4 regions of the Aquipseudomonas campi genome follow, and region 3 is predicted to be linked to each of the others. Evidence: riboswitches for the same ligand, from Rfam matches in the RefSeq annotation. Region 3 holds a riboswitch; each other region holds the start of a gene.
What was found. Region 3 has a riboswitch for cobalamin ahead of HNE05_RS03120 (TonB-dependent receptor domain-containing protein). Riboswitches for the same ligand answer to the same signal wherever they lie in the genome.
Positions count from the first base shown of each region.

Region 1: linked by a shared signal. The riboswitch ahead of HNE05_RS17130 (energy-coupling factor ABC transporter permease) and the one ahead of HNE05_RS03120 (TonB-dependent receptor domain-containing protein) in region 3 are both predicted to bind cobalamin.
Region 2: linked by a shared signal. The riboswitch ahead of cobG (precorrin-3B synthase) and the one ahead of HNE05_RS03120 (TonB-dependent receptor domain-containing protein) in region 3 are both predicted to bind cobalamin.
Region 4: linked by a shared signal. The riboswitch ahead of cobW (cobalamin biosynthesis protein CobW) and the one ahead of HNE05_RS03120 (TonB-dependent receptor domain-containing protein) in region 3 are both predicted to bind cobalamin.

Region 1 is NZ_CP053697.2:3,693,328-3,698,479, reverse strand. It holds gene HNE05_RS17145 (hybrid sensor histidine kinase/response regulator) at 1-181, shown strand, start outside; gene HNE05_RS17140 (TetR/AcrR family transcriptional regulator) at 290-925, shown strand; gene HNE05_RS17135 (acyl-CoA dehydrogenase family protein) at 927-2,576, shown strand; cobalamin riboswitch at 2,901-3,105, shown strand; gene HNE05_RS17130 (energy-coupling factor ABC transporter permease) at 3,161-3,841, shown strand; gene HNE05_RS17125 (hypothetical protein) at 3,956-4,678, opposite strand; gene amn (AMP nucleosidase) at 4,807-5,152, shown strand, end outside.
Region 2 is NZ_CP053697.2:2,788,495-2,793,646, forward strand. It holds gene HNE05_RS12925 (precorrin-2 C(20)-methyltransferase) at 1-485, opposite strand, end outside; gene HNE05_RS12930 (precorrin-8X methylmutase) at 485-1,111, opposite strand; gene cobG (precorrin-3B synthase) at 1,108-2,481, opposite strand; cobalamin riboswitch at 2,522-2,716, opposite strand; gene cbiE (precorrin-6y C5,15-methyltransferase (decarboxylating) subunit CbiE) at 2,779-3,981, shown strand; gene HNE05_RS12945 (cobalt-precorrin-6A reductase) at 3,978-4,715, shown strand; gene HNE05_RS12950 ((2Fe-2S) ferredoxin domain-containing protein) at 4,712-5,152, shown strand, end outside.
Region 3 is NZ_CP053697.2:695,515-700,666, reverse strand. It holds gene ispA ((2E,6E)-farnesyl diphosphate synthase) at 1-776, shown strand, start outside; gene dxs (1-deoxy-D-xylulose-5-phosphate synthase) at 940-2,838, shown strand; cobalamin riboswitch at 2,905-3,134, shown strand; gene HNE05_RS03120 (TonB-dependent receptor domain-containing protein) at 3,227-5,104, shown strand.
Region 4 is NZ_CP053697.2:2,768,566-2,773,717, reverse strand. It holds gene cobN (cobaltochelatase subunit CobN) at 1-1,048, opposite strand, end outside; gene cobW (cobalamin biosynthesis protein CobW) at 1,151-2,200, opposite strand; cobalamin riboswitch at 2,300-2,493, opposite strand; gene HNE05_RS12855 (cobalamin biosynthesis protein) at 2,586-2,999, shown strand; gene cobM (precorrin-4 C(11)-methyltransferase) at 2,996-3,742, shown strand; gene HNE05_RS12845 (DNA-3-methyladenine glycosylase I) at 3,893-4,564, shown strand; gene HNE05_RS12840 (NAD-dependent deacylase) at 4,794-5,152, shown strand, end outside.

The DNA of each region.
Region 1 (5,152 bases), 1.4 Mb from region 3:
CGCCGAGCTGCCGGTGCTGGCGATCACCGCCCACAGCCACAGTGGCGATCGCGAGCGCTGCCTGGCGGCCGGCATGAGCGACTACCTGGCCAAGCCGGTGAAGTTCACCGAACTGCAGACGCTGCTGCATGACTGGGTGCTCTGCCAGGCACCAGCCGACTCTGCCACTCAAGATATCTGAGTGATTTTGCGCCGGACATTTTCGGCGCATGTTTGGCCAGGACCCCATCTTCTGCAAAATGCTGAATCGTGATTCACTGTTTGCAATTGGTGAATCCGGATTCAGCTCATGGCCTATCGTGCTTCCGCCCAACGCCTCGACCGTGACCAGGGCATGCGCCAGCGCATTCTTGCCTGCGCCCAGGCGCGGGTCAGCGAAGGTGGTTTCGCCGCGCTGACCATGCAGGCCCTGGCCGAGGATGTCGGCATTGCCACCGGCAGCCTGTACCGCCACTTCAGCGGCAAGGGCGAGTTGGCGGCGCAGGTGTTCAGCGCGGCCAGTCGCATCGAGGTCGAGGCCCTCGGCGCCATCCTGCGCGGCCCCGGCAGCGCCGCCCAGCGCCTGGCCGCCGGCCTCGAGCAGTTTGCCGCGCGCGCCTGGCACAGCCGGCGCCTGGCCTTCGCCCTGATTGCCGAACCGGTAGAGCCGGAAGTCGACGAGCAGCGCCTGCTGTTTCGCGAAGCCTATGCCGAGCTGTTCGTCGAGCTGCTGGAGGAGGGCGTGCGCAGTGGCGAGTTTCACGTCAGCCAGCTCAACCTGGTCGCCGCCTGCCTGGTCGGCGCCATCGCCGAGGCGCTGGTCGGCCCGTTGTCGCCAACCGCGTGTGCGGCGCGCGCCGCGGGTGCTGCGACGCTGGACCTGGCCACCGTCAGCCAATCCCTGATCACTTTCTGTCTGCGCGCCGTCGGCGCCCTGGAGTCCTGATATGTCCCTGCACGAGTTCGCCGAAACCCACGAAGTGTTCAATCAGGTGCCGTCGCTGGACGGCGCCAACCTGTATCGGGTCGACCTGCCGCTGCAGGAGTGGACGCGGCGCTTCGGTGGCGGCTGGGCCGAGGGCCAGCTGGATGCCTACGGCGCCCTGGCCGGCGGCCCGCTGATGCAGGCCGGCTTCCTGGCCAACGAGAACAAACCGGTGTTCAAGAGCCACGACCGCTACGGCAACCGCGTCGACCTGGTGGAGTTCCACCCGGCCTACCACGAGCTGATGCGCACGGCCGTCGAGCATGGCATTCCCTCGCTGCCCTGGACCGACCCGCGCCAAGGCGCCCAGGTCGCCCGCGCCGCGCTGAACTACCTGCACAACCAGCCGGAGGCCGGCAACGCCTGCCCGCTGACCATGACCTACGCCGCTGTGCCGGCGCTCAAGCTGCAGCCGGAGCTGGCCGAGATCTGGCTGCCGAAGATCCTCGCCACCGAGTACGACCCGCGCAATGTCGGCATCGAACAGAAGGCCGGGGTCACCATCGGCATGGCCATGACCGAGAAGCAGGGCGGCACCGACGTGCGCGCCAACACCACCAAGGCCCATGCGGTGGGCATGGGCGGTCCGGGCCAGGCCTACGAACTGGTCGGCCACAAGTGGTTCTGCTCGGCGCCGATGTGCGACGCTTTCCTCACCCTGGCCTACACCGACAAGGGCCTGAGCTGCTTCCTGCTGCCGCGCCATCGCCCGGACGGCAGCCGCAACCAGTTCTATATCCAGCGCCTGAAGAACAAGCTGGGCAACTGGGCCAACGCCTCCAGCGAAGTTGAATTCCGTGGCGCCCTGGCCTGGATGGTCGGCGAGGAAGGCCGCGGCGTGCCGACCATCATCGAGATGGTCTCGCTGACCCGCTTCGACTGCATGATCGGCTCCAGCAGCCTGATGCGTCAGGCCCTGACCCAGGCCGCGCACCACTGCGCGCACCGCAAGGTCGGCGGCCGGGTGCTGGCCGAGCAGCCGCTGATGCAGAACGTGCTGGCCGACCTGGCCCTGGAAAGCGAGGCGGCCCTGGCCCTGACCATGCGCATGGGCAAGGCGCTGGACAACCCGCACGACGAGCAGGAAGACAAGTTCGCCCGTCTGGTCACCGCCATCGGCAAATATTGGATCTGCAAACGTGCCCCGGCCATGATCAACGAAGCCCAGGAGTGCATGGGCGGCGCCGGCTACGTCGAGGAAACCATCCTCCCGCGGCTGTACCGCGAGGCGCCGGTCAACTCGATCTGGGAAGGCTCGGGCAACGTGCAGTGCCTGGACGTGCTGCGCGCCCTGTCCAAGGAAGCCGGGGTGCTCGACGCGCTGTTCGCCGAGCTGGGCGACGGCCACGGCGATGCCCGCCTGAAGACGCATATCCAGCGCTTGCAGGCGGACTTCCGCGACACCGCCGACATCCAGTACCGCGCCCGCCAGCTCACCGAGGATGTGGCCGTAGCCCTGCAGGCCAAGCTGCTGCTGGAAGCTGGCAATGCCACTGTCTCCGATGCCTTTATCGCCAGCCGTCTGGGCGAGGGTGGGCGGGTCTATGGCACCCTGCCGCGTGGCGTGGATGCCGAAGCGCTGGTGGCGCGCAGTACCCCGCACCTGATCTGAGGCCGGGCAGCGCCTGTCGCGCTCGCGGCAGGGCACCCGCGTCGCTATGACCAACAGGCGGGCCACCCGGCGCAGGGTCACCTGCGCTGGCTCCTGCCCATGCTCGGCCCGCCCACGGATACGGCAACGCTCAGGGCGGCGAGAGTTCCCAGGATTCCATCGCAATAGGCCTGCCCAGCGTGACATGGCCGAAGGTGCAGGCATGGCAATCGAGCCCCGATGGGCGCGCCGGGGTTGCGGGGGAAGTAAGGCCAGGGGCCTCTGGCACGGGGCTATCGCCGGCGCAGGAGCGGCAGCGGGCACTGTCTTTTCGTGGGCGAGGCGGGTAAGGTGGCCGCCGATGGTTCCGGTCCGCTTTGTGCGGCCGGATGAAAAGGGAACAGGGTGCGGCGCTCGTCGCCAATGCCCTGGCTGCCCCCGCAACTGTAAGCGGCGAACGACGCCCACACGCCACTGGCCTTATCGGCTGGGAAGGCGGGCGAAGTAGCAAGCCGTGAGCCAGGAGACCTGCCATCGCTATTGGGCATTCTGCCCCTTTCCCTCAATCCGGATCGTCGCGCGGTGGGCGCGGCCAAGGAACCCTAATGCACATCGAACCTGACGTCGTTGCCGGCGCCAAGATTTTCCTCAGCTATGCAACCGCCGCTGGCGCCTTCGCGCTCACGGTCAAACTCGCCCGCGACAGTCTGCGCGACAACGGCGGCCTGCTCGCCCTGGCCCTGCGCAGCCTGCTGACCACCGCCCTGGTGTTCTGCTTCTTCGAGGTCCTGCCGCACCATCCGGTGGGCGTTTCGGAAGTTCACCTGATTCTCGGTTCGACCCTGTTACTGCTGTTCGGCGCCGGTGCCGCGGCCATCGGCCTGGCCGCCGGCCTGCTGCTGCAGGGGCTGTTCTTCGCCCAGTTCGACCTGCCGCAGTACGGCATGAACGTCACCACCCTGCTGCTGCCGCTGTGGGCCATTCACCTGCTGGCCAAGCGCCTGATCCCGGCGCGCACGGCCTATGTGGACACCAGCTACAAGCAGGCCCTGGCCCTGTCGACCGCCTACCAGGGCGGCATCGTCGCCTGGGTGGCCTTCTGGGCCGTCTACGGTCACGGCTTCTCCAGCGCAAACCTGGCCTCCGTCGGCAGCTTCGGCCTGGCCTACATGAGCGTGATCCTGCTCGAGCCGCTGATCGACCTGGGCGTGCTGGCCGCCGCCAAGGCGCTGTCGCGTTACAGCCAGGGCCCGCTGTTCAACGTGCGCCTGCACCAGCCGGCCTGACCCCGCCCCACGCCAGACCGGCAAAGCGGTCTGGCGCTTTCACTCGAGTGTCCGCCGTCTGATCATCCTCGCGCCTGCGTGGGGATGTGGCGCTTGGCGCGCGTCCCAATGCTCTCAACGGCGCTGCCAGATCATCTTGCCGGTATTGCTCTCGGTCACCAGGTACGGCTCGCTGAAGTGATAGCGCGCCGCAGGCTGGTAATCGAGCGCGCCCTCCAGCTGCACCAGTAACAGGCCGTTGTCGCTGCGCCAGCTGCCGCTGTACTGCAGCTCGCCGGGGCGGTCGTAACTCCAGTCGCTGCCGCCGGCCACCGTGCGCCGCCATTGCCCGATGCTGCCGTCGGCGCGGATACGCAGGGTGGTGACCAGGTTCAGCGAGGCGAACTCGACCCCGCTGCTGTTGCTGATCTGCTCATGCACCCAGGTGCCGATCAGGGCTGGGTCCTGGGCCGGGTTGACGGGCGTGGTGGCCGGCGCGGCAGCCACCCGCTGGAACAGCGCCTCGCGCAGCAGGGTGGCGCCGTTGTTCGGGTCGCGGGCGGCCAGGCTGGCGTTGAGCATGTCGTTGGCATAGCTGGCGTTCATGTTGGCCAGCACCTGGCCGCTGGCCGGATCGCTGATCTGTGCTTGCAGCAACTGGCCGTCGAAGCTGCCGCTGAGCTTGAGGCGCAATTGTCGGCCTTCCACGTATTCCCCCTCTACCTGGGTGCCCTGGCTGCGCAGGATCAGCTCGGTCGGCTGGTTGTCCAGGGTGGTCTGGTAGTGGCCATCCAGTTCGGCGGCCAGGCTGGTACCCGACAGCAGCACCAGCAGGCAGATGATCGGCAGGTTGGGCAAGGCAGGCTCCTTCTCCGTGGAGGTGACAGCACTAAGCCTAGATCGCCGTATGCGGTCTTGCCGAACGCTGGCGGGCGAGGCTGGCGAAGGCGCAAGATAGGGCGGTGTTCCCAGCCAGGAAGCTGCCCGTGTCTGCTATTTCTTCCAGTGAATTCGTCGTCGCCGCCACTGCCGAGGAGGCCGTCGAGCGCCTCGCGGACCTGCATCGCCAGGCGGTCAATGCGCTGAGCCAGGCGCTCAAGCATTACCTCAAGGAGCGCGCCCAGCCCGGCGAGACCGAGCGTGCGCTGTTCCGCTACCCCGAGCTGCGCCTGACCTACCTGTGCCAGGGTGAGGTACCGAGTACCGTGCGCGCCTACGCCAAGGTGCAGGTGCCGGGTACCTACCGGGTCACCGTGACCCAGCCGGATGCCTTTCGCGGCTATCTGCTCGATCAGTTGCGGCCGCTGATGGAGGACTTCACCGTCACCGTCG
Region 2 (5,152 bases), 2.1 Mb from region 3:
AAGGATTGGTTGCGGTACACCAGCGGGGTGCCGAGCACCGAGGCGCAGCCGAGCATGGAGCACACGCCGGGCACCACCTCGACCTGGTAGTGCGCGCCCAGGCGGTCGTGCAGATACATGTAGGAGCCGTAGAAGAACGGGTCGCCCTCGCAGATCACCGCCACGTCGCGGCCGGCGTCCAGGTGCCGGGCGATCTGCACCGCGCAGGTGTCGTAGAAGTCGCTGATCACCGCCTCGTAACTCAGCGGCGGTTCGAGCTTCTCGGTGGTCACCGGGTAGACCAGCGGCAGGCGCTGCTGGGCCTCAGCCAGATGCGCCTCGATGATGCCGAAGGCGTTGCCGCCCTGGCCTTTATTCGCCTTGGCCTTGGCCACGAAGTAGCCAACCACCGGCGCCGACTGCAACAGGCGCAGGGCCTTGAGGGTGATCAGCTCCGGGTCGCCGGGGCCAACGCCGAGGCCGAGCAGACGTCCTTTGCCCGTCATCACTCCACCTCCGTGGCCAGGGCGTTGACCGCCGCGGCGGCCATGGCGCTGCCACCACGGCGGCCGCGCACTATCACGTAAGGCACGCCGCGGCTGTCGGCGGCGAGCATGTCCTTGGACTCCGCCGCGCCGATAAAGCCCACCGGCATGCCGAGGATCAGCGCCGGTTTTGGCGCGCCGGCGTCGAGCATTTCCAGCAGGTAGAACAGCGCGGTCGGCGCGTTGCCGATCACCACCACGCTGCCTTCCAGGTGTTCGCGCCAGCGCTCCAAGGCCACCGCCGAGCGGGTGTTACCCAGCTCGCGAGCCAGCTCCACCACGCCGGCATCGTGCAGGGTGCATAGCACCGGGTTGCCCGCCGGCAGGCGCGCACGGGTGATGCCCTCGGCGACCATGCGCGCATCGCAGAGGATCGGCGCGCCCTTGGCCAGCGCAGCACGCCCGGCGGCACCGGCACCCGGCGAGAAGCGCAGATCCTGCACCACGTCGACCATGCCGCAGGCGTGGATCAGGCGCACGGCGAGTTTTTCCAGGTCGGCCGGGATGGCCGACAGGTCGGCCTCGGCGCGGATGGTGGCGAAGGACTGGCGGTAGATTTCCTGTCCGTCGCGGATGTAATCGATCATGCAGAGGTTCCTGACTCGTGATGCGCGGCGAACCAAGCGCCGGCTTCTTCGATGCTGAGGGAAGGCGCCAGCAGGTGGCCGAAACCGGCCACGCCCGCGGTGCGCTGATAGAGCTGGTAACGCCCGCCGGGCTGCGCCAGCAGGGTGAAGGGAGCGGTATGTGCGGCGGCGCAGGAGCGCGGGCAGCCGCTGAGGTGCACCTGCGGCTGGACGCGGCCGGCGCGCAGCAGTTCGGCCAAGTGCAGGGCATCGGCCTTGGTGTCGGCCAGGCCCTTGGCGCAGGCGGCCGAGCCGCTGCAGGCGAGCAGCTGGCTCAGCGGCTCGCCGGCATCCAGCAGCAGGCCGATCTCTTCCAGAGCGGCCGTCACGGCGGCCTGGCGGGCGACGGGAATATCCGGCAGCAGCACGCCCTGCCAGGGCGTCAGGCGCAGCTCACCGCTGCCCTCGGCTTCGGCCAGATCGGCCAGGGCCCACAGCTGCACGGCCTCCAGCCGGCCCAGCGGCGCGCCGGCCAGCAGCATGACCAAGCTGGCCTGGGCCTGGGGGTGCATACCGAGCGCTACGGCAGCTGTTTGGGCGCGCGCGCGCAACGGCACGTCGCGATCCAGGGGCACTGGCAGACGGGCGAGAAAGTCCGCCACCGGCAGTTCGGCGAGCAACTGACGCATGCGGCTGTGTTCGCCGGCCAGCTGGAGAAACAGCTCCAGCACGGCCTGCACCAGCTGCGGCGCCTGCCCCACCTCGACCACGCCCAGGGCCGCATCACGCGGGCATCCGGCCAGGCCGAAAGCCAGCCGGGTGCCGCCGGGCAAGGCGCTGAGCCAGAGGTCGTGGGGGTGGTCGAGCATGGTCAGCGCTTCGCTGCCATCCAGCTGCAGGGCGAACTTGGCGGAAAGGCCGTGGAAGGCGGGCGTGTCCTGCAGCAACGCCAGCAGCTGCTCGGCCAGCGGGCGGGTATCGAGCAAGGCGAGCGGATCGCGGCCGGCGGCGGGGCTGAGCAGCAGGTTGCGCACATCGTCGGCGGCGGCAACTCGCGGGCCGAGGCCGGCGGCCAGCAGGTGCTGCACCAGTGCCGCGTGCTCGCTGTCGCCCACGCCGCGAATCTGCAGGTTGCTGCGGTTGGTCAGCTCCAGCACGCCGCTGCCGCACAGCCTCGCGGCCCCGGCCACCGCACGGGCCTGGTCGCTGGAAAGGCTACCACCCGGCAGCTTGACCCGGCAGATGCCACCGTCCAGCGCGGACACGATGCGCCACAGCCCCGGACAGGCAGACGGCCTGGGAGTGGATGCGACGGAAACACAGGGATCGGGCTGCAAGCGGTCACCGAAAAACAACGACGCGGCGACCGAACCAGCGGAATCCGCAGACAGGGATTCCTTGGCATCGGTACACCCCGCCCGATGTTGGCACTCGCGACTAGCGTCGTCGGCAGGTCTCCTGGCTGGCAGGTCGGCATCGGTCGCGGCCTTCCCGGTTTCCCAGTGGCACTCGTGCGACAGACTCGCTGCTTACAGTTGCGGGGGCAGCCACGGTTGATCCGTGTTCCCTCTTAGGCCCTTGGTGACGTCCGTGAAAACGCCGGGCACCGACGAAGGCGCTATTATGCCCGCTTTTTCCGGCGCCAGGCCAAGCCCGCATGTCGCCCGCAACAGATCGAGGAAACACGCATGACAGCCTGGCTGACGGTGGTGGGAATCGGCGAAGACGGCTACGCCGGCCTTGGCAAAGCCGCGCGCCGCGCGCTGCTGGCGGCCGAGCAGATCGTCGGTGCGCCGCGCCAGCTGGAGCTGCTGCCGCCGTGCATCCGTGCGCCGCGGCAGAGCTGGCCGAGCCCGTTCAGCCTGGCGCCGGTGCTGCAGCGGCGCGGCACGCCGGTGTGCGTGCTGGCCAGCGGCGACCCCATGCTGTTCGGCGTCGGCGCCAGCCTGGCGCGGCAATTAGGCGAAGGCGAGATGCGCGTGCTGCCGGCGCCCTCCTCCTACTCGCTGGCTGCCGCGCGCCTGGGCTGGCCCTTGCAGGAGGTGAGCCTGCTGTCGGTGGTGGCGCGGCCGCTGGCGGCCTTGAACGCGCAGATCCATGCCGGCCAGCGCCTGCTGATCCTCTGCAACGACGGCTGCAGCCCGGCCGCCATCGCCGCCCTGCTGCGCGAACGCGGCTTCGGTTCCAGCCGGCTGACGGTGCTGGAGCACCTCGGCGGCGAACTGGAACGGCGTATCGACGGTCTGGCCGAGAGCTGGAGCATCGACGAAGTCGCCGCCCTCAACCTGCTGGCAGTGGAATGCCTGGCCGACGCAAACGCCGTGCGTCTGCCACTGACCTGCGGCCTGGCGGACGAGGCCTATCGCCACGACGGCCAGCTGACCAAACGCGACGTACGCGCCATCACCCTGGCCCGCCTGGCGCCGACGCCCGGCGAGCTGCTGTGGGACGTGGGCGCCGGTTGCGGTTCGATCGGCATCGAGTGGATGCGCGCACACCCCAGCTGCCGGGCCATCGCCATCGAGGCCGACAGCGGCCGACAGCAGCTGATCCAGCACAACCGCGACGCCCTCGGCGTGCCGGCCCTGCAACTGGTGGCCGGCAGCGCACCGCAGGCGCTGGATGGATTGGAGCGACCCGAAGCCATCTTTATCGGCGGTGGCGTCACCCTGCCCGGCGTGCTGGAGCAGTGCTGGCAGGCGCTCAAGCCCGGCGGCCGGCTGATCGCCAACGCGGTGACCCTGCAAAGCGAGGCCATGCTGGTGGCCTTCCGCGAACAGCACGGCGGCGAGCTGACCCGCATCAGCGTGGCCCAGGCCCAACCGCTGGGCGACTTTGACACCTGGCGCAGCGCCCTGCCGATCACCCTGCTGCAGGTGCGCAAGCCTTGAGCCCACGCATCCTCCTGCTCGGCGGGGTCGGCGACGCCCTGGCCATCGCCCGCCGCCTCGGCCCCAGGCATATCTACAGCCTGGCCGGACTGGGCAAGGTGCCAAGCGATCTGGCCTGCCAGGTGCGCGTGGGTGGCTTCGGCGGTACTGAGGGCCTGGCGCGCTTCATCGCCAGCGAAGGCATCGACCTGCTGCTGGACGTCACCCATCCCTATGCCGCGCAGATCAGCGCCAATGCCGCCCGCGCCGCGCAACTTGCCGGCATTGCCTGCTGGGCCCTGCACCGGCCCGGCTGGCAGGCAGGCAGCGGGGACAACTGGCGCGAAGTAGCCGACTGGCCCGAACTGCGCAACGCCCTTGCGCCCTTTCGCCGGCCCTTCTTCACCCTCGGCCGCGAGCCGCTGGAACACCTCGAGGCGATCCCCGCCGAACAGTTCTGGACCCTGCGCCTGCTCGACGCCCACCCGGGCCATGCGCGTGCACGGATCATCGCCAACCGCGGCCCGTTCAATCTAGAGGGCGAGCGTGAATTGTTCGCCGCCGAACACTTCGACGTGCTGATCAGTAAGAACAGTGGTGGCGGGGCCACCGAGGCCAAGCTGCAGGTGGCCCGTGAGCGCGGCTTGCCGGTGCTGCTGCTGGCGCGCCCGGAACTGCCCGAGGTGGAGCGCGCCTTCACCGATCCCGAATTCCTATGGCAAGCCCTGCAACCCCTGCTCCGAGAAACGCCATGAAGACCGCCCACTACGCCCGCGTGCTGTTCGCCGGGCCAGACCTGAACCAAGGCAGCTTTGCCGAGCTGCTGCGCCGCCAGTTGATCGAGCACCTTGGCGCCGCCGTGCTGGACGATCTCTGCGATACCGGCGCTGGCTACGACGCGCTGTGGGCACGGCTGCGCGACTGCCTGGAAGCCGGCGAACTGCCGCTGCTGTTGGTCGATCTCGACCCGTTGGGCGGCAGTCAGCAGCTGGACTGGTTGCGCGACCAGCTCAAGACCCTGGCCGGCGAGCAGGCCGCTCACTTGTTTGTCTGCGCCGGCAATGCCGAAGATGTCGCCGCGCTGGCCGAACTGATCCAGCAGCCCGAGCGCCACCTGGGCTGCGTGGACATTCCGCAACTGCCGGAGAGCCACAGCTGGTCGTGCATTCCGCCGCATCACTACCGCGTGCTG
Region 3 (5,152 bases):
GCGTGGTCAACGGTGGCAAGCGGGTCCGCCCGCTGCTGGTATATGCCGCCTGCGAAGCCTTGAATGGCGATCTCGACCGCGCCGATGGTGCCGCCTGTGCGGTGGAGCTGATCCACGCCTACTCGCTGGTCCACGACGACCTGCCGGCGATGGACGACGACGACCTGCGCCGTGGCCAGCCCACCACCCACATCGCCTTCGACGAAGCCTGCGCGATTCTCGCCGGCGATGGTCTGCAAAGCCTGGCCTTCGAAGCCCTCGCCGATCCGCGACACAACCCGACGGACGCCAACCTGCGCCTGTCCATGGTCCTCGGCCTGGCGCGCGCCGCCGGCCCGGCCGGGATGGTCGGCGGCCAGGCCATCGACCTCGGCTCGGTCGGTCAGCGACTCGACCAGGCGGCCCTGGAAGTCATGCACCGGCACAAGACCGGCGCACTGATCGAGGCCAGCGTGCAACTGGGTGCCCTGGCCAGCGGCCTGGCCGATGATGCCGCGCTGCGCTCGCTGCAGAATTACGCTCGTGCCATCGGCCTGGCGTTCCAGGTACAGGACGACATTCTCGACGTGGAAAGCGATACCGCCACCCTAGGCAAGACCCAGGGCAAGGACGAAGCCAACCACAAGCCGACCTACCCCGCGCTGCTCGGCCTCGACGCCGCCAAGGCCTACGCCCTGGAGCTGCGCGACCAGGCCCTGCATGCCCTGCGCCCGTTCGGCAGCAGCGCCGAACCGCTGCGCGAACTGGCCCGTTACATCGTCGAACGGCGCAGCTAAGCCTCCTAACCGTAGCCCGGAGGCAATCCGGGCAGCCCCCCCCCGGAGAACATCCCCGGATTGCATCCGGGCTACCGATTGCGCTGATCGAACCTTGTTTGGGCAGTTCCCGGCGCTTCGGGTAAACTGCCGCATCTTTTGTACGCCTATAACGATCAGCCTGATGCCCACAACTTTCCACGAGATCCCCCGCGAGCGCCCTGCCACGCCCCTGCTCGATCGCGCCGAGACGCCGGTCGGCCTGCGCCGCCTGGCCGAGAGCGAGCTGGAAACCCTCGCCGACGAGCTGCGCCAGTACCTGCTGTACAGCGTGGGCCAGACCGGCGGGCACTTCGGCGCCGGCCTCGGGGTGATCGAGCTGACCATCGCCCTGCACTACATCTTCGACACCCCGGACGATCGCCTGGTGTGGGACGTCGGCCATCAAGCCTACCCGCACAAGATCCTCACCGGACGCCGCGAGCGCATGGCCAGCCTGCGCCAGAAGGACGGCCTGGCCGCCTTCCCGCGACGCAGCGAGAGCGAGTACGACACCTTCGGCGTCGGCCACTCCAGCACCAGCATCAGCGCGGCCCTGGGCATGGCCATTGCCGCCCGCATGCAGGGCAGCCGGCGCAAATCGGTCGCGGTGATCGGCGATGGCGCATTGACCGCCGGCATGGCCTTCGAGGCGCTCAACCACGCCTCGGACGTCAAGGCCGACATGCTGGTGGTGCTCAACGACAACGACATGTCGATCTCGAAGAACGTCGGCGGGCTGTCCAACTACCTGGCCAAGATCATCTCCAGCCGTACTTATTCGAGCATGCGCGAAGGCAGCAAGAAGATCCTCTCGCGCCTGCCCGGCGCCTGGGAGATCGCGCGCAAGGTCGAAGAGCACGCCAAGGGCATGCTGGTGCCCGGCACCCTGTTCGAGGAACTGGGCTGGAACTACGTCGGCCCGATCGACGGCCACGACCTGCCCACACTCGTCGCGACACTGCGCAATATGCGCGACCTGGAGGGCCCGCAGTTCCTCCATGTGGTGACCAAGAAGGGCAAGGGCTTCGCCCCGGCCGAGGCCGACCCGATCGGCTACCACGCGATCACCAAGCTGGAGCCGATCAAGGCTCCGGTTGTCGAAGCCAAGAAGCCGAGCGGGCCGAAATACTCCAGCGTGTTCGGCCAGTGGCTGTGCGACATGGCCGCCGAAGACCCGCGCCTGGTCGGCATCACCCCGGCGATGAAGGAAGGCTCCGACCTGGTGGCCTTCAGCGAGCGTTTCCCCGCGCGTTACTTCGACGTGGCCATCGCCGAGCAGCATGCGGTGACCCTGGCCGCCGGCATGGCCTGCGAGGGCGCCAAACCGGTGGTGGCGATCTACTCGACCTTCCTGCAGCGCGCCTACGACCAGCTGATTCATGACGTGGCCGTGCAGCACCTCGACGTGCTGTTCGCCATCGACCGCGCCGGCCTGGTCGGCGAAGACGGCCCGACCCACGCCGGCAGCTTCGATATCTCCTACCTGCGCTGCATCCCCGGCATGCTGGTGATGACGCCGAGCGACGAGAACGAACTGCGCCAGATGCTCACCACCGGTTACCTGTTCGATGGCCCGGCGGCGGTGCGTTACCCGCGCGGCAGCGGGCCGAACACGCCGATCGACCCGGCGCTGCAACCGCTGGAAATCGGCCGAGGCGTCATTCGCCGACGCGGCCAGAAAACCGCCCTGCTGGTATTCGGCGTGCAGCTGGCCGAAGCGCTCAAGGTCGGCGAGACGCTGGACGCCACGGTGGTCGACATGCGTTTCGTCAAACCGCTGGACGAGGCCCTGGTGCGCGAACTGGCGGCCAGCCACGAGCTACTGGTGACCATCGAGGAAAACGCCATCATGGGCGGCGCCGGTTCGGCGGTCAGCGAGTTCCTTGCCGCCGAGAACCTGCTCAAGCCCGTGCTGCACCTGGGCCTGCCGGACAGCTACGTCGAGCACGCCAAGCCGGCGCAGATGCTCGCCGAGTGCGGCCTGGACGAAGCCGGCATCGAAGCGGCCGTGCGCCAGCGCCTGGTGCAACTGCCCACATGAATGCCGCTCATCCAAACCAGGGCTTAACTCGCTTGTAATTCATCCAGCCGCGCACTAAGGTGCGCGACGTTTTACTTCCGCCAAGGTGCGCCCGTCGTGATCGACCGGCGTTAAACGGGAAGCCGGTGCGCTCGTCACGAGCCATTCCGGCGCTGCCCCCGCAACGGTAAGCCACCGCAGCCTCGCGCTGCCATGTCGATCGACGTGCCACTGGGAGTTTCCCCGGGAAGGCGATCGACAGGGAAAGTTCGCTTTCAGTGGCAAGCCCGGAGACCGGCCTCGACGGATTCGACTGGTGTTGCGGAGGGCATCACCGTCAAGCGTCGGCTTGTCGTGGCGCTTGTCCCTGCCCTCCTCAAAAGTCTGCCGACTCTTTGAGGATCCATTGATGAAACTGCCCCGCCTGGCTCTCGCCATCGCCCTGCTGCCCGCCTCCCCGACCTTCGCCGCCGAAGACCAGGAAGCCGCGCTGAAGCTGTCCGAAACCCTGATCAGCGCCAACCGCGACGTGCAGCAACGCAGCGCCAGCAGCGCCGCCAGCACGGTGTTCACCCGCGCCGACATCGAGCGCCTGCAACCATCCTCGGTGACCGAGCTGCTCCAGCGCGTGCCCGGCGTGCAGGTGACGCAGAACGGCAGCGGCAGCCTGGCCAGCCTGTATATCCGCGGCACCAAGTCGGCACAGAGCCTGGTGCTGGTGGACGGCATGCGCATCGGCTCGGCCAGTTCCGGCGACAGCAACCTGCAGCACCTCAATATCGAGCAGATCGAGCGCATCGAAGTGCTGCGCGGACCGCGCTCGGCCATGTACGGCGCCGATGCCATCGGCGGCGTGGTGCAGATCTTCACCCGCCGCAGCAGCGGCGAAGGGTTCAAGCCATTCGTGCGCGTGGGCTATGGCAGCCGGGGCACCTGGCAGCGTAGCGCCGGCATTTCCGGTGGCGATGAGGCCACGCGCTTCAGCCTGGCCGGCAGCCTCGACGAGACCAACGGCATCGACCGCACCGGCACCTCCTACGCGGCCGACCAGGATCACGACGCCTACCGCAACAAGGCCTTCAGCCTGAGCCTCAGCCACAGCTTCAGCGACAAACTGGAAGCCGGCGTCAACGTCCTCGACCAGCGCGGCCGTACCGAGTTCGACAACCCCTTCGGCCGCTTCGACATGACCACCTTCGAGTCGGTCGAGCAGGACCCGTACAGTGACTTCACCGTCAGCAGCGTCTCCAGCTACCTCGACGCCCAGCTCAACGACACCTGGAACAGCCGCCTGGAAGTCGGCCACAGCGAAAACCGCGAAGAGAGTCTGGATAAACTCAGCGACGAGCGCGGCGTGTTCAACACCTACCGCGACTCGGTCAACTGGCTGAACACCCTGAGCCTGAGCGACAGCCACAGTCTGATGCTCGGTGCCGACTGGTACGAAGACCAGCTCAACAGCAACACCGCCTTCGCCGAGCAACAGCGCTGGAACCAGGCCGCCTTCATCCAGCACCGCTACGACGGCGAGCACTTTTCCACCGAACTGGGCCTGCGCCACGACAAGAACGAGCAGTTCGGCAGCGAAAACACCTGGAGTGGCGCCCTGACCCTGCCGCTGAACGAGCGCAACGACCTGATCGCCTCCTACAGCGAAGGCTTCCGCGCGCCGACCTTCAACGACCTGTACTACCCGGACTACAGCAACCCGGACCTCCAGCCGGAACACTCCAAGAGTGTCGAGCTGCAGTGGCGCAGCCAACTGGCCGCCACCACCCGCCTGGAGGCCTCGGTCTACCGCACCGACATCGAGGACGCCATCGCCAGCGACCAGGACTTCATCCCGCAGAACATCGCCAAGGCGCGCATCCATGGTTTCGAGGCCGCGCTGCAGCAGGAACTGTTCGGCTGGCAGGGACAACTGGGCGTGGCCTTCATCGACCCGCGCGACCGCGACAGCGGCCACACCCTCAACCGCCGTGCGCGGCGCACCCTGAGCCTGGACCTGGATCGCAGCTACGGCGATGTCGCCATCGGCGCCAGCTGGCAGGCCGTGAGCAGCAGCTACGACGACCCGGACAACCAGTACCAGCTAGCCGGTTATGGCCTGCTGGCCCTGCGCAGCAGCTGGCAGGCCACCCCCGAGCTGAAGCTGGAAGCCAAGCTGGATAACCTGCTGGACAAGGATTACAGCCGCTCGCTGTACGAGCACGAGGGTGAGCGCTACAGCTACAGCCAGGAAGGCCGCAGCGCACTGATCGGCTTCGTCTGGACACCGGAGCTGTAACAGGCAATGCAAAAGGCCCCGAAAGGGGCCCTAGCAGAGAATCGCGTG
Region 4 (5,152 bases), 2.1 Mb from region 3:
GGTAGCAGACCACGTCGCTCTGGCTGCGCTCGCTGCGCCAGGCCAGGCCCTTGAAGCTGATCGGCTGGGTGATCAGGCGGCCGTCCAGTTCGGGCAGGGCGATGTGCATGGCCAGGTCGCGTGAACCGAGGCCCTGGGCGCTGGCCTGCCACTGTTCCTGGTTGGCCAGGGCGCAGATGGCCTGCAGCACCGGGATGTCGCGGCGAAACGGCCTGAGTTCCGGTGCTTCCGGGTTGCTCATGGCGAAGCCGGTGGTGTTGAGGATCACGCTGGCCTCGGCCGCGTCCAGCCAGTCCTCGACCTGGGCCAGGCAGGCGGCTTCCTTGAGGCTGGCCACGGCGATTGGCAGCGGGTTGAGGCCCTGTGCCTGCAGGCGCGCGCAGAAGGTATCGACGAAGGCGGTGTTCGCCGCCTGCACATGGGTGCGGTAGAACAGCAGCGCCGCCACCGGCCAGCCCGGCTGCCAGTCGGCGCGCCAGCGGTCCAGGCTGGCTGCGGCCTGCTGCGGGTGATAGAGGGCGACGCGGGGCAGGGCGCGCGGCTCCTGCCAGGGGTAGTCGCGCTGCAGGTAGAGGCTGGCGAGGCAGTGGAAGAACTGCTGGGCGTTATCCACCCCGCCCTGGCGCAGGTACTGCCATAGGCGCTGGCTGTCGTCGCTCGGCACGTTGCCGAGGGCGCTCAGCTCGGGGTCGGGGCTGTCGTCGCCGGGCACCAGGATCAGCCGGGCGCCGCGCCCGGCCAGCTCGACCAGGCGTTCGATGCCGTAGCGCCAGTAGCTGACCCCGCCATGCACCGAGGTCAGGATGACCTTGGCGTGTTGCAGCACCTGCTCGACGTAGAAATCCACCGAGGCGTGGTTGCCCAGCTGCGCCGGGCTGGCCAGGCGCAGGCTGGGAAAATCCTCGGGCAGGCTGCGCGCCACTTCGGCCAGCAACGACAGGTGCGAGTCGCCGGTGCAGAGGATCACCAGCTCGGCCGGGGTCTGCTGCAGGTCGGCGATGCTGTCGGCCGGCAGTTGGCTGCCGGGCTGGGTGCGCAGCAGGTGCATGTCAGGCGGCTACCGGGGAAGGGATCGCCAGCAAGCTGGCTCCTACACAAGAGCCCGAGCACGCTGCCGCCGTAGGAGCCAGCTTGCTGGCGATCAGCCGGTTCACGCCAATGCCGCCTGCAGCTCGCTACCGATGGCGGCCGGGTCCAGCGCCTGGCCGATCACCACCAGACGGGTGAGGCGCGCTTCATCGGCCTGCCAGGCGCGGTCGAAGTGCTTGTCGAAGCGCTGGCCGACGCCTTGCAGCAGCAGGCGCATGGGTTTGCCGGGGATGGCGGCGAAGCCCTTGATGCGCAGGATGCCGTGCTTGGCCACGGCCTCCTTCAGCGCCTGCAGCAGGCGTGCTTCCTCGACCTCGGGCAGCTCGACGGCGAAGGAGTCGAACTCGTCGTGGTCGTGATCCTCGCCTTCCTCGTCGTGATGGGTGCGGCGCTGGTCGATGTGCAGCTCGGTCTCGCAGTTGAGGCCCAGCAGCACGTCCAGCGGCAGCTCGCCGCCGTGGGCCTCGATGACCTTGACCGCCGGCGGCAGCTCTTCGGCCACTTCCGCACGCACCGCGGCCAGGGCGGCGGCGTCGAGCAGGTCGGCCTTGTTGAGGATCACCAGGTCGGCGCTGGCCAGCTGGTCGGCGAACAGCTCGTGCAGCGGCGATTCGTGGTCCAGGTTGGGGGCGAGCTTGCGTTGCTCATCGACCTGATCCGGGAAGGCGGCGAAGGTGCCGGCGGCCACGGCCGGGCTGTCGACCACGGTGATCACCGCGTCCACCGTGCAGGCGTTGCGGATTTCCGGCCAGTTGAAGGCCTGCACCAGCGGCTTGGGCAGGGCCAGGCCGGAAGTCTCTATCAGGATGTGGTCGAGCTCGCCGCGGCGTGCCACCAGCTCGCGCATCACCGGGAAGAATTCCTCCTGCACGGTGCAGCACAGGCAGCCGTTGGCCAGCTCGAAGATGCGGCCGTTGGCTTCTTCTTCGCTGCAGCCGATCGAGCACTGTTTGAGGATTTCGCCGTCGATGCCCAGCTCGCCGAACTCGTTGACGATCACCGCGATGCGCCGGCCATCGGCATGGCCGAGCATATGACGCAGCAGGGTGGTTTTGCCGGCGCCGAGGAAGCCGGTGACGATGGTGACGGGAAGTTTGGCGAGCGTTTGCATGGAGGGCCCCGGAGCGTCGAAAAAGAGACGGACGGGCAGGGGCAGGCCGGCGTCCGGGCGGACGCGGGCCTTGCACCACCGGATCACCCCGCCCGGACAGTTAGCGTGTTAGTCGAGGCAGGTCTCCTGGCTCACGGTGTGCGCTGGGCGCGCTCCCTTCACCTTCCCGCCGTTGGCAGTGGTGTATCGAAGGGGCTTGAACCGTTCACAGTTGCGGGGGCAGCCAGGGCGTTGACCCTGTTCCCTCTTAGCTGCACCCGCGCGGGTGCAGAACCTCGAAAGGGTGGAAGGCTACGCAGCGACCGGGTACAGGTCAACCGCGGTTGACCGGGGTGGCCGCCCGTGCTGAGCTACGCGGCCTTTTCTGGCTGCCAGCAGGAGCGCCATGTCCAGCCCCGCCATTCGCCTGATTGCCGGCCTTGGCTGCCGTAGCGGCTGTACGCCGGACGAGCTGCAAGCGCTGCTGCTGCAGTGCCTGGCTGCGCACGGCCTGGGCCTGGAAGCGCTGGCGGGCCTGGCCAGCAGTGCGCACAAGCGCGACGAACCGGGCCTGCAGGCGCTGGTCGAGCGCCTGGCGCTGCCGATGACCTGGTGCTCGGTGCAGGAACTGGCGAGCGTCGCCGGCCAGGCCGAGGCCAATCCGCTGACATTGCGCGTGACCGGCAGCGCCGCAGTGGCCGAGCCCAGCGCCCTGGTCGCCGCCGCGCGCCTGGGCGCGGCGCAGCTGCTCGGCCCGCGCCAGCGCAGTAGCAATGCCACCTGCGCCCTGGCGCGGATCGATAGAGAGCTCTCGCAATGACCGTCTACTTCATCGGCGCCGGCCCCGGCGACTCCGAACTGATCACCGTCAAAGGCCAGCGCCTGATTCGCAGCTGCCCGGTGCTGCTCTATGCCGGTTCGCTGGTGCCGCCGGCGGTGCTCGAGGGCCATCGCGCCGAGCAGGTGGTGAACACCGCCGAGCTGCACCTAGGCGAGATCGTCCGCCTGCTGGCCGAGGCCCACGCCCGTGGCCAGGACGTGGCCCGCGTGCATTCCGGCGACCCGTCGCTGTACGGCGCCATCGGTGAGCAGATCCGCGAACTGCGGGCCTTGGACATTCCCTTCGAGATCATTCCCGGCGTCACCGCCACGGCTGCCTGCGCGGCGCTGCTGGAGGCCGAACTGACTCTGCCGGACGTGGCGCAGACGGTGATTCTCACCCGCTACGGGCACAACTCGCCGATGCCGGCCGGGGAGGCGCTGGGTGCCCTGGCCAGCCACGGCACGACCATGGCCATCCACCTGGGCGTGCAGCACCTGGCGGCGATCGTGGCCGAGCTGCTGCCGCACTACGGCGCCGACTGCCCGATTGCCGTGGTCCATCGCGCCAGCTGGCCGGATCAGGACTGGGTGCGGGGCACCCTGGCGGACATCGAGGACAAGGTGCGCGCCAAGGGTTTTCGGCGCACCGCGCTGATCCTGGTCGGCCGGGTACTGGGCGCCGAGGACTTCGCCGCTTCGGCGCTGTACCACGCCGATACTCAGCACCTGTTCAGGACCTGATGCCGGCAAACAGCGGCTAGTCGAAGGGGGCGCGCACTGGTGCGGCCCTGACCCGTTTCTGCGGTTGGCAGGCTTGCCGGATGCCGCGCTGGGCGGGCACCCTGTTGCATCTGTCGGGTCCGCCCGCACCAGGCTCTGTAAGGACGATCCATGCGCGACTATCAATGGCTTCACGAATACTGCCTGAACCGCTTCGGCTCGCCCGCGGCCCTCGAGGCCATGCTGCCGCAACCGCGCAGCGCGGCGGAACTGCGCCAGATCAGCGATGACCGCTACCTGTCGCTGATCGCCCTGCGCGTATTCCGCGCCGGCCTCAAGCACAGCCTGGTGGACGCCAAGTGGCCGGCCTTCGAGGAAGTGTTCTTCGGCTTCGTCCCGGAGAAAGTGGCGCTGATGAGTGCCGAACACCTCGAGCGACTGATGCAGGATGCGCGCATCATCCGCCACCTGGGCAAGCTCAAGAGCGTGCCGCGCAACGCCCAGTTCGTGCTGGACGTGCAGAAGGAAAAAGGCAGCTTCGGCGCGCTGATCGCCGACTGGCCGGTGACCGATATCGTCGGCCTGTGGAAGTACCTGGCCAAACATGGCAGCCAACTCGGCGGGCTGTCGGCGCCGCGTCTGCTGCGCATGATCGGCAAGGACACCTTCATTCCCAGCGACGACATGGTCGCCGCGCTCAAGGCCCAGGAAATCGTCGACAAGGCGCCAACCAGCCTCAAGGAACTGGCCGCCGTGCAGGCGGCCTTCAACCAGTGGCACGCCGAAAGCGGCCGGCCGCTGTGTCAGTTGTCAGTGATGCTGGCGCATACGGTGAATCACTAAGCGGCTCTGGTAGGAGCGAGCTCTGCTCGCGAACCTGTCCTCGTATAGAACTTCGCGAGCAGAGCTCGCTCCTACGGAGATCCGGGGAGTAGGGTGGATGATGCTTTTTCATCCACCACGGAGCCGCTCGGTGGATCGATGGAGCGCGATCCACCCTACACTCGGGCCCTTGCAGGGGGTTAAGCACGGCGGCATCCACGACAGAGCTGATCGACATCGGGAGAGTGCGATGGAACAGGACATCATCCGCGTCGCCCAGGCCATCGAACGAGCCGAGCGCATTCTGATCATCACCGGCGCCGGCCTGTCTGCTGACTCGGGGTTGCCGACCTATCGCGGCCTCGGCGGCCTGTACAACGGTCTGACGCCGGAAGGCCTGCCGATCGAGGCGGCGCTGTCCGGGCCGATGCTGCAGCGCAACCCGGCGTTGTGCTGGAAGTACCTGGCCGAGCTCGGCAAGGCCTGCCTGGGCGCGCAACCCAACGCCGGCCATGCGGCGATCGCCGAGCTGCAACGGCGCAAGCCCGGTTGCTGGGTGCTGACGCAGAATATTGACGGTTATCACCGCCAGGCCGGCTCGCCAGCAGA